2 linked regions of the Sulfolobus sp. A20 genome follow. The protein of the gene in region 1 binds, or shares a complex with, the protein of each later gene. Links are inferred from orthologs where the notes say so. Each region holds a gene or a part of one and is shown on either strand. Other genes may lie near its edges.

The links.
Region 2: the proteins of psmA (region 1) and BFU36_RS04790 are in contact, whole or in part, in a cryo-EM structure (PDB 6HE5), measured with the Archaeoglobus fulgidus proteins. The link is inferred for Sulfolobus sp. A20 from one-to-one orthologs. Residues at the interface, in WP_010877997.1 of Archaeoglobus fulgidus: Ala30, Arg33, Gly34, Ala35, Asp51, Arg53, Val54, Lys66, Ser79, Gly80, Leu81, Val82, Met166; in WP_010879468.1 of Archaeoglobus fulgidus: Asp391, Leu392, Lys393, Gly394, Met396, Phe397, Val398.

Annotation. Positions count from the first base shown.
Region 1 is NZ_CP017006.1:450,132-457,730, forward strand. Bases 2,326-5,224 are described here. They hold psmA (archaeal proteasome endopeptidase complex subunit alpha), read left to right. Parts: upstream 2,326-3,361; coding sequence 3,362-4,087; downstream 4,088-5,224. Other genes in these bases: BFU36_RS02365 (RNA-binding domain-containing protein), read left to right, coding at 2,326-2,335; BFU36_RS02370 (RNase P subunit p30), read left to right, coding at 2,326-2,861; BFU36_RS02375 (Rpp14/Pop5 family protein), read left to right, coding at 2,836-3,267; BFU36_RS02385 (ribosome assembly factor SBDS), read left to right, coding at 4,109-4,810; rrp4 (exosome complex RNA-binding protein Rrp4), read left to right, coding at 4,812-5,224. In the rest of the region: BFU36_RS02355 (redox-regulated ATPase YchF), read right to left, coding at 1-1,171; BFU36_RS02360 (50S ribosomal protein L15e), read left to right, coding at 1,233-1,883; more of BFU36_RS02365, read left to right, coding at 1,886-2,325; more of BFU36_RS02370, read left to right, coding at 2,307-2,325; more of rrp4, read left to right, coding at 5,225-5,552; exosome complex exonuclease Rrp41, read left to right, coding at 5,518-6,255; exosome complex protein Rrp42, read left to right, coding at 6,258-7,085; BFU36_RS02405 (50S ribosomal protein L37ae), read left to right, coding at 7,101-7,313; BFU36_RS02410 (hypothetical protein), read left to right, coding at 7,294-7,599. UniProt on the Methanocaldococcus jannaschii protein: Component of the proteasome core, a large protease complex with broad specificity involved in protein degradation. The M.jannaschii proteasome is able to cleave oligopeptides after Glu, Asp, Tyr, Phe, Trp, slightly after Arg, but not after Ala.
Region 2 is NZ_CP017006.1:861,996-869,617, reverse strand. What follows is about bases 1,728-4,649. They hold BFU36_RS04790 (proteasome-activating nucleotidase), read right to left. Parts: upstream 3,819-4,649; coding sequence 2,637-3,818; downstream 1,728-2,636. Other genes in these bases: hflX (GTPase HflX), read left to right, coding at 4,381-4,649; BFU36_RS04785 (multiprotein bridging factor aMBF1), read left to right, coding at 3,890-4,384; BFU36_RS04795 (PUA domain-containing protein), read right to left, coding at 2,120-2,653; BFU36_RS04800 (proteasome assembly chaperone family protein), read right to left, coding at 1,728-2,127. Outside these bases: tRNA guanosine(15) transglycosylase TgtA, read left to right, coding at 1-1,440; more of BFU36_RS04800, read right to left, coding at 1,405-1,727; more of hflX, read left to right, coding at 4,650-5,454; BFU36_RS04775 (tRNA methyltransferase), read left to right, coding at 5,505-5,984; BFU36_RS04770 (transcription factor), read left to right, coding at 5,977-6,513; BFU36_RS04765 (DNA cytosine methyltransferase), read left to right, coding at 6,491-7,468; BFU36_RS04760 (RecB-family nuclease), read left to right, coding at 7,440-7,622. UniProt on the Methanocaldococcus jannaschii protein: ATPase which is responsible for recognizing, binding, unfolding and translocation of substrate proteins into the archaeal 20S proteasome core particle.

The sequences.
Region 1 (7,599 bases):
CATCTCCATCCTGCAGTTGATATTCTTCTCCAATTCTCATCTTTCTTTTTACATCTATAGCGTACAGAAAGCCTTTAGCTAAATCTGTGTGAATAGAATACGCTAAGTCTCTTGGATTTGAACCTTTTTTAAGTAAAATTGCATCTGGTAATACATTGCCGTTTTTGTCGCTAAGCCTTTTCTCATCCTCTACTGGATAAACAACTATCATCTTTAACGCTTCAAATACTGCAACATTTAGGGCTTGTTGAACACCGGTAGAGCCATAAACTTCCAAAACATTCTTTCTTATATACTCTAATGCAGATTTTTGTTTTTCACTTATATCCTTTTTTAATATGATAAAATCACTTTCTCCAGGGATGTAATGTATAATTCCTGACTTAGCAGCCTTTCTTAACGCTAACTCAGAAATAGCACTAGTAGGGATAATCCATTGATATTTCTTTCTCAGTTTTTCAATATTCCTTCTAGCTTGAGGCATATCAGACTTATTAGCTGCTATTATCATAGGCTTACTAATGATTCTGAGGACTCTAGCGAAATCTTTTAAATCGGTTTCAGTCCATTGTAACAACTTTAAATTTTCAAGCTTTGTTTGTTTTAAAGCTTCAATGATGTGAGATCTGTTCACCGATATTCCAGATAACTTACTTAGCAAAGCTTCAACGAGATCTTTTCCCGATAAGTCAGTTGTTCTTGCAAATTTAGCCCAATCTTTATTTATAATGGAGTAGAACCATTCATCAAGTTCATTTTCAATAAACTTTATATCTTCCTCTGGATCTCTTGAACCCGGTTCTACTGGGAGACCTTCTTCATTAGTCGATCCACTGGCATCAATTACGTGGATAAGGGCATCAGCTTGTCTTAAGTCATCTAAGAATTTATTGCCTAAGCCCCTTCCTTCATGTGCCCCAGGGATAAGCCCAGCGACATCTACTAGTTTTATTGGTATAAATCTATAATTATCTATACAAACTGAATTTTTAGGATTACACTTTACATTAAATTCGGTATGCACGCATCTAACTTTTACATACCCTATTGCTTCATTAGGATTAATAGTAACGAATGGTCTATCGGCTATTTCTACATCTTTTAGAGTCGCTGCACTAAAGAAAGAACTCTTTCCTACGTTTGTTTTTCCAACTATTCCTATGCTTATCATATGATTCTGATTAGTGGACACTTTTATTAATTAGTTGTTTAGCTAATAATTTGGATAAAAGATGGCATTATCAATGTACCACCATGTAGAGAATACGTGGCAATCTGATGAGTGGAAAAAAAGTGTGATAAGGCAGAGATTAATTGAATGGAGAAAACAGCCCTCTATCGTTAGAATTGTTAAACCTACGAGATTAAATAGGGCCAGAGCCTTAGGCTATAAGGCCAAACAAGGCTTCATAGTAGTTAGAGTAAGGGTTAGAAGGGGAGGTTCAAATAAGATAAGACCAAATAAAGGTAGAAGACCTAAAAGGATGGGTGTTTATGGTTATTCTCCATCTAAGGGATACAGATGGATAGCTGAGGAGAAAGCGGCAAGAAAATATCCTAACTTAGAAGTTTTAGGCAGTTACTACGTTGCAGAAGATGGTTTGTATAAATATTACGAAGTAATTCTTGTTGATCCATCTCATCCAGTAATAAAGAACGATCCTAATTTAAAGTGGCTTCAAGATCCCGCTAATAGGCGTAGAGTTTTCAGAGGTTTAACATCAGCGGGTAAGAAAGTTAGAGGATTAAGGAAAGCTAGAGGACTAAAAGGAACTACTAGGTACAAGTGGAATAAGAAAATTAAAGAAAGGGAAGAGAAGAAGCGTCATGAAGCTAACAAGTATAATAGGTTACAAGAGTACGATAGGATACCAGGAAAGTAATCATGAGAGTGAATCAAGCTATTGTTTCAATATTTGTCCATGAAACGGAAGATTATAACAGAATAATTAGCTCTGTGGAAAATTTTTTTGCTCCTTCTATTTTAAGTTCGAAAAAGAGCGAAACAATAGTTACTGGCCATTATAAGAATAAAATAATAATTATTGAATACAAGTTTGACAGAAAAAATAGTAATGATCTTTTGAAAACTATTCTTAGTAAGATGGAACCTACAGATTTAATGTTCCTTTTCGCTACGTTTGAATCCCACTGGGATTCTCGTAAATTATATCTGAGATTTGATAAACAAAGGATTATAGCTGAGAATAGGCTAGTTTTAAAGGAGGGGGACGATATAATAAGAGTTGTATTATCTTTTAATGATTCCTTTGAAAACATAAAGGAGGAGTTTAGAAAAGTTGTTAGTGATAGAACCATGTATACTAAATTCTGACGTTTTCCCTTATGCTCAAAAACTGGGATATAACTTAACTTTCGCTGAGGATGGCAAAGTAGGTATTAAGAGGATTACCATTAGGACTGATAGTATCGATGCACTAAGGAGAACTCTGGCAAATCTCAAAAGGGAAAGAAAACAGTTAATTTTCATAAAACCTCTATCTTTAGATTCTCTAAGGTATTCCATTATTGATAAACGTGTAAACGTAATTGTTATAGATGGGGAAAATATAAAAGTCCTTAAAAAAACTATGCTAAATTTAATTAGGTTTCATAATAAATTTGTTGAAGTTCCTCTAAAATCCTCAAGAATAGTAGTTTACAGAATGCTGATGTATGCCTATAAATGGATTCCGAATGTAATTTTCTCCTCTTATGCCGAAGACTATAATGAGTTATGGAGTCCAATTTCTAAAATAGATTACCTAAATATTCTTGGGGCTGATGAAGAGGAAGCTTTTAAGTTTGCACTTTTAAATCCGATAAAGTTGTTAAATGAATATATGGCAATTAGGACTTGACGTTATAATAATTGTTTGGCTAGTTACTCTCACATTCTTGTATATTTCAAGAAAGCTATTAAATGTAAAGATTGTAAAAAATAAAAAAATTTCTAAGTCAAAGAGATACATTGTATTTTATGTTATATCAGATAAAAATGTGAAAGGAATTGACGTGGAGAAAGAAATACGTAAGGCGGTTAAGGAACTATTAGGGAGCATATGGTTAGAAATAGCTAATCCTAGAGTGATATTCTTCAGAGAGGACACTCAAGAGGGCATTATATCGACCAATAGAGCTGGGTATAAGGTTGTAATAGCTAGTATACCTTTAGTGAAGGAAGTTAGTGGAACTAAGGCACTTGTGGTGCCCAGAAGAACAACGAGTAGTTTAAAAAGGGCGAAAAAGATAATTGGTATTAAATGATGAAGCCGCTCCAGACTGCGAAGTGATGATCTCTGCGACGAGCTGAACAATATTTTTAAAATTAGGGACTACTTAGTATTTGATGGGATAATATATGGCATTTGGACCAGCAGCAATGGGATACGATAGAGCCATAACTATATTTTCACCAGACGGATCTCTATATCAAGTAGATTATGCATTTGAAGCAGTTAAGAAAGGTTGGACAGCTATAGGGTTAAAGTCAAAGAACGGTGTGGTAATAGCTAGTGAAAAAAGGCGTGCTCAAAATCTTCTTGATGTCGACAATATAGAGAAGGTCTTTTTAATAGATGATCACGTAGGCTGCAGCTTTGCCGGTTTAGCGTCTGATGGTAGAGTTCTTATCGATTATGCTAGAAATATGGCGTTACAACACAGATTGATTTATGATGAGCCAATAAGTATAGATTACCTAACTAAAGCCGTTGCTGACGTGAAACAAATGTACACTCAACACGGTGGCGTAAGACCTTTCGGTGTGGCTTTAGTAATAGCAGGTATAGATAAGAGCACGGCTAAACTTTACATGACTGAGCCCAGTGGACAATTTATGCCATATTATGCTGTTGCTATAGGTCAAGGTTATTATACGGCAACTGAGTTCTTGGAAAAGAATTACAAAGAAGATATGAGTATGGATGAAACTATACTTTTGGCTTTAAGGGCATTGATGTCTACCTTAAAACCTAATGAGAGATTAACTCCTAGCACAGTTGAAATAGGATATGCGTCTACACAGACTGGCGTATTTCTTAAGATGACCAATGAGGAGAAAAGCACATATTTACAGAAATTATAAGATAAAAGGTGAAGTTTTTTTATGGCTAAGGAGCGTGATTATGTAGTAGTTAAGTATGAAGCTCAAGGTGAAAGATTTGAAATTTTAGTTAAGCCAAAAGAAGCGTTAGCTTTCAGAAGTGGCAAGAGTATTAGTTTATCGGATATAGTTATTTCGGATACCATCTATAAAGATGTTAAAAAGGGGCTTAAAGCCTCACCATCTTCACTAAAGAAAGTTTTTGGCACTACAGATTTTGAGACAATTGTTAAGGAAATTTTAATGAAGGGCGAGTTACCAGTAACAACCGAGCAACGAAAGGAAATGGTTGAGACTAAAAGGAAGCAAATAATAGATTTTATTCATAGGAATGCCGTTGACCCAAAGACTAATTTACCTATACCCCCAACAAGGATAGAAATAGCAATGCAACAAGCAAGGGTTCAAATAGACTTAAATAGAGATGTTGAATCTCAAGCAATGCAGATAGTGAAAGAGATTTCTAGAATAATACCTATAAAGATTGCGAGAGCTTTAATCAGTATTAAGGTTCCATCTCAATATAGTTCGAAAGTTAAATCACAGCTTCATAATTTAGGAGATGTTAAAAAGTCGAATTGGTTAGAAGATGGGACATTAATAGCCGAATTAGAAATACCTGCTGGTGCTCAGCAAGAAGTTATAGATAAATTAAATGGATTAACTAAAGGTGAAGTAGAAGTAAAAGTTATACAAGTGAGATGAGATGAGCCAACAAAAAATTTTGTTACAACCTCGATCAATAGTAGTTCCCGGCGAATTAATAGCTGAAGGAGATTTTCAGATTCCATGGAGTCCATATGTCTTGAAAATTGGCAATAAGTACTATTCAACAATAGTAGGATTATTTGATGTTAAAGATTCGCAATTTGAAATAATACCCTTGGAAGGGTCGTATTATTATCCTAAAGTAGGGGATATTGTAATCGGTTTAATAGATGATATAGAGATATATGGATGGATCGTTGACATTAAAGCCCCATATCATGCCTACTTGCCCGCATCTAATTTGCTGGGTAGACCTGTTACGCCGGGTGAAGATTTAAGGAAATATCTAGATATTGGAGATTATGTAATAGCTAAAGTCGAAAACTACGATAGAACTATTGATCCAGTTCTTTCAGTTAAGGGAAAGGATTTAGGCAGAGTAACCTCAGGAATTGTAGTTGATATTATGCCGGTAAAAGTACCTCGTGTAATAGGTAAAAATAGGAGTATGTATGAAACATTAACGTTAGAAAGTGGATGTAGTATGTTAGTAGCTAATAATGGGAGGATCTTAGCTAATTGTCCTTCCCAGCTAGCTGAAAAAGTTCTAATTGAGGCTATACGAAAGATTGAAAGTGAGTCACATATAAAAGGATTAACTGATAGAATTAAGAAATTCATACAAGAAAAACTGGGTGAAAAAGGTGCTTCAAATTCAGAAACCACGATTAATTCTTGATGACGGAAAAAGACTAGATGGTAGAAAGGCAGATGAATTAAGAAATATAAGAATAGAATTAGGCGTTTTGAAAAATGCTGATGGTTCTGCTATATTTGAGATGGGTAATACAAAAGTAATAGCTGCAGTCTACGGACCTAAAGAAATGCATCCTAGACACTTATCTTTACCAGATAGGGCTGTATTAAGAGTCAGATATCATATGGCTCCATTTTCCACCGATGATAGGAAAAACCCTGTGATGAGTAGAAGAGAAATAGAGTTATCGAAAGTTATACGTGAAGCGCTTGAATCAGCTGTGCTAGTTGATTTATTCCCTAGAACGGTTATAGATGTATTCACAGAAGTATTGCAAGCTGATGCAGGATCAAGATTAGTGTCATTGATGGCTGCTTCTATGGCTTTAGCTGACGCAGGAATACCTATGAAAGATCTAATAGCAGGTGTTGCAGTAGGCAAAGCAGATGGAGTGATAGTATTAGACTTAAACGAGCCTGAAGATATGTGGGGAGAGGCAGATATGCCTATCGCGATAATGCCTTCATTAAATCAAGTTACTTTATTTCAGCTTAATGGAAATATGAGTCCAGACGAATTTAGACAAGCCTTGAATCTAGCTATTAAGGGTATAAACGTTATATATAACCTTGAGAAGGAGGCGTTAAGATCTAGATTTATAGAATTCAAGGAGGAGGGAGTATAATTATGTCTGCAACGCCTTCTAATCAAAACGTAATCCCAATTATAAAGAAAGAAAGTATTATAAGCCTATTTGATAAAGGCATTAGACAAGATGGAAGGAAATTAAACGAGTATAGGCCAATTTCTATTACTGTTGATTACGCTAAGAAGGCCGATGGGTCTGCTTTGGTAAAACTGGGAAATACGATGGTTTTAGCCGGTGTAAAATTAGAGCTAGGTAAGCCATATGAAGATACTCCAAATCAAGGAAATTTAATAGTTAATGTGGAACTCTTACCACTAGCTTATGAAACTTTTGAACCTGGTCCTCCAGATGAAAATGCGATAGAATTGGCTAGGGTAATAGATAGAAGTTTAAGGGATTCAAAGGCTATCGATTTAACAAAGCTTGTCATTGAGCCAGGTAAAAGTGTATGGACTGTTTGGTTAGACGTCTACGTATTAGATTATAATGGTAATGTATTAGACGCGTGTATGTTAGCATCAATTGCTGCTCTATATAATACATCTGTGTATAAGGTAGAGCAGTCTAATGGATCAATATCTATTAATAAGTCAGAAAAAATAGGAAAATTACCCATGAACTACCCTGTGGTTTCTGTATCACTAGGTAAGGTAGATAAATACTTAGTGGTTGATCCAGATTTAGAGGAGGAATCGATAATAGAAGCTAAGATTTCATTTTCATATACAGCTGATTATAAAATAGTGGGTATACAGAAATCTGGAAAGGGAAGTTTACTGATACAAGATATAGATCAAGCCGAGAATATAGCACGGGTAGCAGCAGCTAAGTTAATAGAAGAACTTAAAAAGCAATTAAATATTTAGATAAGGTGAAAGAGTATGGGTAAGGTAACTGGTATAGCTGGGAGATTTGGGCCAAGATATGGATCTACGATAAGAAAGAAATGGAAAGAAATAATGGAGAGAAGGTATCAAGATCATCAATGTCCTTATTGTAAGACAGCTGGAAAAGTTGTTAGGTTGGCATCTGGCATTTGGTATTGTAGGAAATGTGGAGCAAAGTGGGCAGGGCTTGCATATACGCCCTATTAACGTTATTATAACATCTTCGCGGGATGCTAATATTAGAGTTAGGAACTTTTTAAACACGTTAGAAATTGTTATACCCGATTCTCTAAAGATAAATAGAGGTAGAAGGGATTTAAAGGAAATTTTTGCATTAGCATTATCCCTTCATTCCCCATATTTACTATTAATCAGTACACTAAAAGGTAATCCATATAAGATGATACTTTACGATTTAGTAATGCTCTCACCCAAGTATATATTTAAGATTAGAGGAATTTCTCTTCCTTCCGATTTTGGTATAACGTTAAAT
Region 2 (7,622 bases), 410 kb from region 1 along the record:
CCACATGGCAACTTAGAGACACCCGCATTTTTTCCCGTAATAAACATATTAAAAGATGAGATAAAAATCGAGGATATAAAGAAGGTTGGGTTTAGCAATTTTATTACTAATGCCTTTATACTCTATAAAAACAAACTTTTACAAAATAATATCCATAGAGAACTTAATGCAGAAGACATGATAATAATGACGGATTCTGGTGCATATCAAATATTGGAATACGGAGATATTAATATAAATAACGAAGAGATAATTAATTACGAACTAAAAATAAAGCCAGATATAGCAGTAATCCTAGATCTTCCTACTGGAAACACTGAAAACTATGAAAATGCGAAAACTACTGTGATTGAGACTATAGAGAGAGCCAAAGAAGCTGAAAAATTTATTAAAGATAGTGATATCATTTGGGTTTATCCTATACAAGGTGGAAGATTCTTAGATCTGGTACATTATTCTGCGTCACAACTAAATAATTTCGAAAACATATATAAAGTTACGGCGTTAGGCAGCCCTACAGTCTTATTAGAAAAATATAGATACGATATAATAATTGATATGATTTATATTGCTAAATCAGCAATAAGTAGAAATGTTCCATTCCATTTATTTGGAGGAGGTTTACCTCATATTATTCCGTTAGCTGTAGCTTTAGGTGTTGACATGTTTGATTCTGCCTCGTATATAATTTATGCAAGAGATGGAAGGTATATGACAAGATCTAGAGTACATAGACTAGAAGAATTAGATTATTTTCCCTGCTCATGTCCAATATGCTCAAGATATACACCTAGAGAGCTAATGAGTATGGACAAGAAGGAGAGAATTAGATTATTGGCATTACACAACTTATACGTGATAAAGGAAGAAATAAACGCGACTAAACAAGCTATAAAGGAGGGCAGATTATTCGAATACTTACAAGAAAAAGCATTTTCTCACACTGCGACTTATAACGCGTTCAAAAGATTACTTAAATATAAGGAATATTTAGAAAAATATGATCCTAGAATTAGGGGAGATACTAAAGGTATATTTTTATTTAACGAAGACTCTCTATCAAGACCAGAAATCTTAAGACATAAGAGGTATTTAACTAGATATAAGAAAAAATTTGAAAAAATAACCATAATCTGTTATGATGGTAATGATACTTTTTATGATTTTAAGGAGAAAATACTAAAAGAATATTATAATAATATTATATCACAAGATATCTTTATTGCAGTTCCATTTTTTGGATTAATACCATTAAGAATTTCTGATACATTCCCGTTTTCCCAGTCTGAAATACCAATAGAGGTTAATGAGGAAGTAATAAGAGATATGAAAAACCAAATCATAAACTTTCTAGTTAATCATAAATATTCTAATGTTGAATTTATTAATTGCAAGAAACTTAATTTACATATAAACCCTATCAGCACTTCCCCTACTTAGTTCCTTTTGTAATAACTCCATTTGTCTTTGCAAGTCCTCTTCTATTTTTTTAGCCTCTTCATAAAGTTCATTCACACCAACATTTATACCAAGAATAGTATTAATCACTTCAATAGCAGTTGCAGCACCAGCGGGATCCGTTCTCTCACGTTCAGCATATGGTAATATGACTAAAGCTGGCAGCTCCTCAATCTCTGAATGTAATGTGAATAAAGCTAGAGGACCTACCATCAATAATTGCTTGTCTAATTGTGGATAATTCAGAGAAATATTACATTTGGAAGTGCTTAGCCACTTTAGATTCTCACTACCCATCCTATATCTTTTATCTAAAGCGCCAACTAAGAGGACGTTACTAACTGATAGCTTTTTAACCCATTTAATAACGTTTAATGCAAATTCGTTCCACTCTCGTTGAAATGGCAATATATGATTTAGTAAGACAATAACATGTTTCTCTTGATCATAAAATATATCAAAAGGAGTAGCAATACCATATTCGTCTAAAAAAGTTACATCCCTATAATATTTTGTGATTACATACCCTATCCTTTGCATTTTTCTCTTTAAAACAAGATGTCTCGTAGCTAAATATCCAACTTCACCAATAGTCCTAAAACCAGTTATGAATGTAGCTCCCTTTAATTCATTTATATCTTTTTTAACAATTATTTTAACATTATTCATTACTCATAACACCTCTTTTTACGTGAACAGCCACTCCTCTTTTGTATTCCATCATTTCTTCTCCGGATATTTTAGCTTTACCTATTCCTACTAGTATATTATTTTGATTGACAACTACGACTTCATCACCTCCCCTTATATTAGGATCAGCAATTTTAACGTGTTTAGCAAATACATTTCTACCCTCCCTTATAAAACTCTCAATAGAACTATCAATAACTACCCTATGCCGTGGAAAATCGGAGCTATTAATGATGACCTTAGCACTTAATGGAGTAAGTGAGAAAAGCATGTCTTGAGCTCTCAAAACTAAATAGAGATTTGATTCATTATTTACAAAAATATTCCTTATTTTTCCAGTATTTTTTGATCTCTGAATTAAAAACGTACTATCACTTGAAAATAATGCGTTAGCAACATCATAATCAAACTGATATTCCGCTATCTCCTTAAGATACAAGATTTCCTCTTCCTTAGCCTTAGCCGCAATTGTAAAAAAATCTTTATATTTAGCTATATTTTTCACGCCTCTCTTGTATATTTTGTACTTTAACCTTTTTATTATTAATCTTATTTATGGCTTCTACTAGATCATTCATTAATATCATATTCCTATCATTCCTAATTGCGTTATATCCAGCCTCTATACATACGTTCTTTATGTCTGCACCACTAAATCCTTCCGTCAGTTTGGCAAGTATTTCGATATTAATATCTTCACTTACTTTCATCTTCTTCAAATATATATTAAATATTTCAATTCTTCCCCTTAAATCTGGTAAAGGCACTTCTATAATTCTATCGAATCTACCTGGTCTTAATAATGCTGGATCAAGGATGTCTATTCTATTAGTTGCAGCAATTACTTTAACGTTATCTAGTGGATTAAATCCATCAATCTCAGCTAATAATTGCATTAGAGTTCTTTGAATTTCTCTTTCACCGCTAGTTCCAATATCTAACCTTTTAGCACCTATAGCATCAATTTCGTCTATGAAAATTATTGCAGGAGCTTTCTTTCTCGCCATCTCAAAAACCTCTCTCACAATCCTAGCTCCTTCTCCTACAAACTTTTGAGCAAATTCGGATGCGACAACATGTATAAATGATGCATTACTCTCTGAAGCTACAGCTTTAGCTAGCAATGTTTTTCCCGTACCTGGAGGTCCATATAATAGAACTCCTTTAGGAGGCTCTATACCCAATTCCCTAAATAATTCCGGTTTTTTAATTGGTAACTCAACTATTTCCCTTAATTCCTTTATTTGCTCGCCCAAGCCTCCAATATCAGCATAAGATACCTTAGGCTTTTCTATAACTTCCATAGACTTTACTATGGGGTCTTCTCTTTCTGGTAAAAGATCTAGAATTGTTGAACCTCTTTGATTTAATGCTACTGACCTACCAGGTTTTATCTTACTTAAGTCTATATGCCTAGCCACATTTACTATTAAATTTGGTCCAGAAGAGCTTCTAACTAAAACCCTACCATCTGGGAGTATATCTAGCACTACTGCTTCTACCAATGGAGGACTTAACATTTTTTCCATTTCACTTTTATAATAATTTAATTCTTTTCTCAAATTCTCTATTTCTATCTGAAGCGACCTTATTTTTTCTTCTAATAATCTTACTAATTGTTCATCTTCAGATGAAGTTGAATCCCTTAATGCATCGAAATCTCCAGACAATTTATCCCATATATATAATTAATCGACTAGACTAAAAACGTTTAATAGTAGTATTCACAATAAGTAATCATATGCAAAACAGTGCTGGAGAATACTGCGAATTATGCGGATCGAGGATTAGCGGTAAAGGTATAACCGTGCTGTATGAAGGCTCTGTTATTACGATTTGTAATTCTTGCTACAATAAAGTTAAAAAACATGCTACGATAATAAACGAGGAAAAGAAAAAAGCTCAAAATACTAGAAAATCATTGAAAATTAAAACGGAATTGGAGAATATAGAATTAGAAATAGTAAATGATTATTACAAATTAATTAAAAGCTCTAGAGAGAAATTAGGCATGACTCAACAACAACTTGCGCAAAAATTAAAAGTGTCGGAAAATATAATAAAAAGATTTGAAAGTGGAAAACTAAAACCAACAATATCACAAGCTAGACAATTAGAGAAAATATTAGGCATAAAACTAGTAGTTCCAGTTGAAGGAGAAGGAAGCGAAAAAAGTTCAGAAAACTTTGAACTAACTCTAGGTGATGTCGTGAATATAAAAGAGGGAAAGAAGTGAAAAAAGCTATACTTTTCGTTTCAGACCACTTTAAGGAAGAAGCAATTGCTTTAGCAGAAGGTGCAGAATATAAAGTATTAGAAATTTATCCACTTCCAAAATCTCCTAACCCTAAGTTTTATATACAAATGAATAAATTGAGAAAAATTGAAGAGAATGATCTGATAGATGCGATAATAATATTCGATATTTTAAAACCAAGACACTTCATAAATCTAAGAAGAGAACTCAAACAAAAAGAGATAATAGATAAAGTATTATTATTATTAGAAATTTTTGCCCTTCACGCTGGCTCTAAGGAGGCTAAGATGCAGATTGAATTAGCTAGGTTAAAATACGAATTGCCTATAATAAAGGAGGCATATACTAAATTGAAGTTAGGTGAACAACAAGGACTTCTAGGCTCTGGCGGATATGGATTTGAGTCACTCATAAAACTCTATAGAAGAAAAATTAACAAATTAAGTAAAGAATTAGAAAATATTAAAAAATTCAAGGAAAAGAGTATTGAAGCTAATAAGAGAGCAGAGTATACGCCCACAATTGCAATTGTAGGGTACACTAATTCGGGCAAAACATCATTATTTAATACCCTTACAAGCTTATCGCAGAAAGTCGATAGTAAATTGTTTACAACAATGGCTCCGAAAAGGTACTCAATATCTTTAAAGGATAAGAAAATAATGTTAGTTGACACTGTAGGCTTTATCAGAGGAATTCCTCCACAAGTAATAGACTCCTTCTTCGTAACTCTCTCTGAGGCAAAGTATTCTGATGCATTATTACTATTATTAGACTCTACACTTAATAAAGAGTTAATAATCGAAACTTTGACCTCCTCTTTTCAAATATTAAGAGAAATAGGAGTGTCAGGTAAACCTATCATAGTTGTGTTAAATAAAATCGATAAGCTTGATGGAGATCTAGATCAAAAGATAGAATTAGTAAAGAATAAAGCAAATGAACTTTACTCTCCAATCTACGACACTATACCAGTATCAGCTTTAAAGAGAGTAAACATTGATTTACTAAGGGATAGAGTATATCAGTTAATAACGGAATTGACTTAAAAGAAATTTATATCCTTAGGTTAAGACATAGACCAGAGAGAGATAAGAGGATAACTACACATGTCGCTTTAGTTGCAAGAGCATTTGGAGCTAAAGGTATTTTTATTGAAGGGAACGATAAAAAATTAATAGATTCGATTCAAAAGGTTCTAGATACTTGGGGTGGAAGTTCTTACTTCATAATAAAAGAAGTAAATAGTGGAAAAGAAGTAGTTAAAGACTGGAAAAGTAAGGGGTATGGAAGCGTAGTTCACCTAACTATGTATGGAATTAATCTAATAAATTTTGATATTAATGAGTTAAAATTCCCGCTATTGATAGTTGTAGGATCAGAAAAAGTAGAAGGTTGGTATTATCATAACTCACACTATAACATAGCGGTAGGAAACCAGCCACATTCCGAAGTTTCAGCGTTAGCTATTTTTCTAGATAGAATTTATAAGGGACGAGAACTATATATGGAATTTAGAGACGCTAAATTAAAGATATTACCACAGAGGGCAGGTAAAAAGGTGACAAAAATTGGTTAATGTTGAGGAATTATTTACAAATTTAGCCAAAAGTTTACTCGGTGATGATATAGTAGACGTTCTTGAGGTATTATTACGTAAGGGAACTGAAATGACTGATGAAGAAATAGCTAATACGTTAAATATTAAAGTAAATGATGTTAGGAAGAAGTTAAATCTCTTAGAGGAACAAGGGTTTGTAAGCTATAGAAAAACCAGAGATAAAGATAGTGGATGGTATATATATTACTGGAAACCGAATATAGAACAAATAAATGAAATTTTGCTTAGTAGGAAGAGATTAATACTAGATAAATTAAGGATAAGATTAGAGTACGAACGAAACAACACATTCTTTATTTGTCCACAAGACAATGCAAGATATTCCTTTGAAGAAGCTTTTGAAAATGAGTTCAAATGCCCAAAGTGTGGATCACAATTATCCTATTATGATTCAGATAAAATAAAAACATTTTTAGAGCAGAAAATAAGGCAGATAGAGGAAGAGATAGAAAAGGAGACTAAACTTGGAGCAAATAAGAGTAGTTGATTTATTTGCTGGTGCAGGAGGTTTTTCCTTAGGATTCAAAAACATAGGATTGAAAATAAGCTTAGCTATAGACGTAAATCATAATGCTTCCAAGACATATGCTACCAATTTCCCAGAAACAATAGTCATGGAAGATGATATAAGGGGATTGAGTGGAAGAGAAATCTTGAAAATAATAGAAAAAAATGATATCGATATTGTGATTGGGAGTCCTCCTTGTGAAGCGTTTACCTCAGCTAATCCGTTAAGGATGAAAGATCCTTTAGATAGACTTTACTTAGATGATAGAGGTAGTTTAACACTCGAATATATTAGAATAATTGATGAGATAAGACCCAAAATTTTTGTAATGGAAAACGTGCCCTCAATAATAGAAACATCAACACTTAGAGAAGCTTTAATCCATGAATTTAAAAAAGCTGGATATGAAAACGTTTACTTTAACATACTTCATGCCGAAGATTATGGTAATCCGTCTAGACGAACTAGGGTGTTTATATCAAATATACCAATAAAACCTAAAAAATTAAGCAAGAGAGTTACCGTATATGAGGCGATTTCTGATCTCGATGAGAGAAATGATATACCAAATAATGAAAAATATGAGTTAAATGAAAAGAAACTATTACGAGTATCTAAGCTAAGTTATGGAGATTATCTAACCATGTATAGATCAGCTGATAGAAACATACCATTATATACTAGACTTAACCCATACGATCTAGCTCCAACAGTACTAGGTAACTCAAGATTTGTACATCCTTTCCACGATAGATTTTTAACAGTTAGAGAACAAGCTAGATTAATGAGTTTCCCTGATCATCACATATTCTTAGGGAGCAGAGACGAACAGTATAACCAAATAGGTGAAGCTGTTCCAGTAGTCTTATCTAGTGTCATAGCAAAAGAAGTATTAGGTGTAATAAATGAAAGAACTATATTTAGGCCTTCATAATATAACTAGTACTCAGCGTTTAATAGATTTTTCTAGATTGGCATTTAGTATACCTCATATTAAATATTTAATAATAACCAAAGTAGGCGGAACAGCGGCTCAATCTGGAATTCCGGAAGTAAGTAAAATTGCTTTTAGACAAAACAAGGCAGTT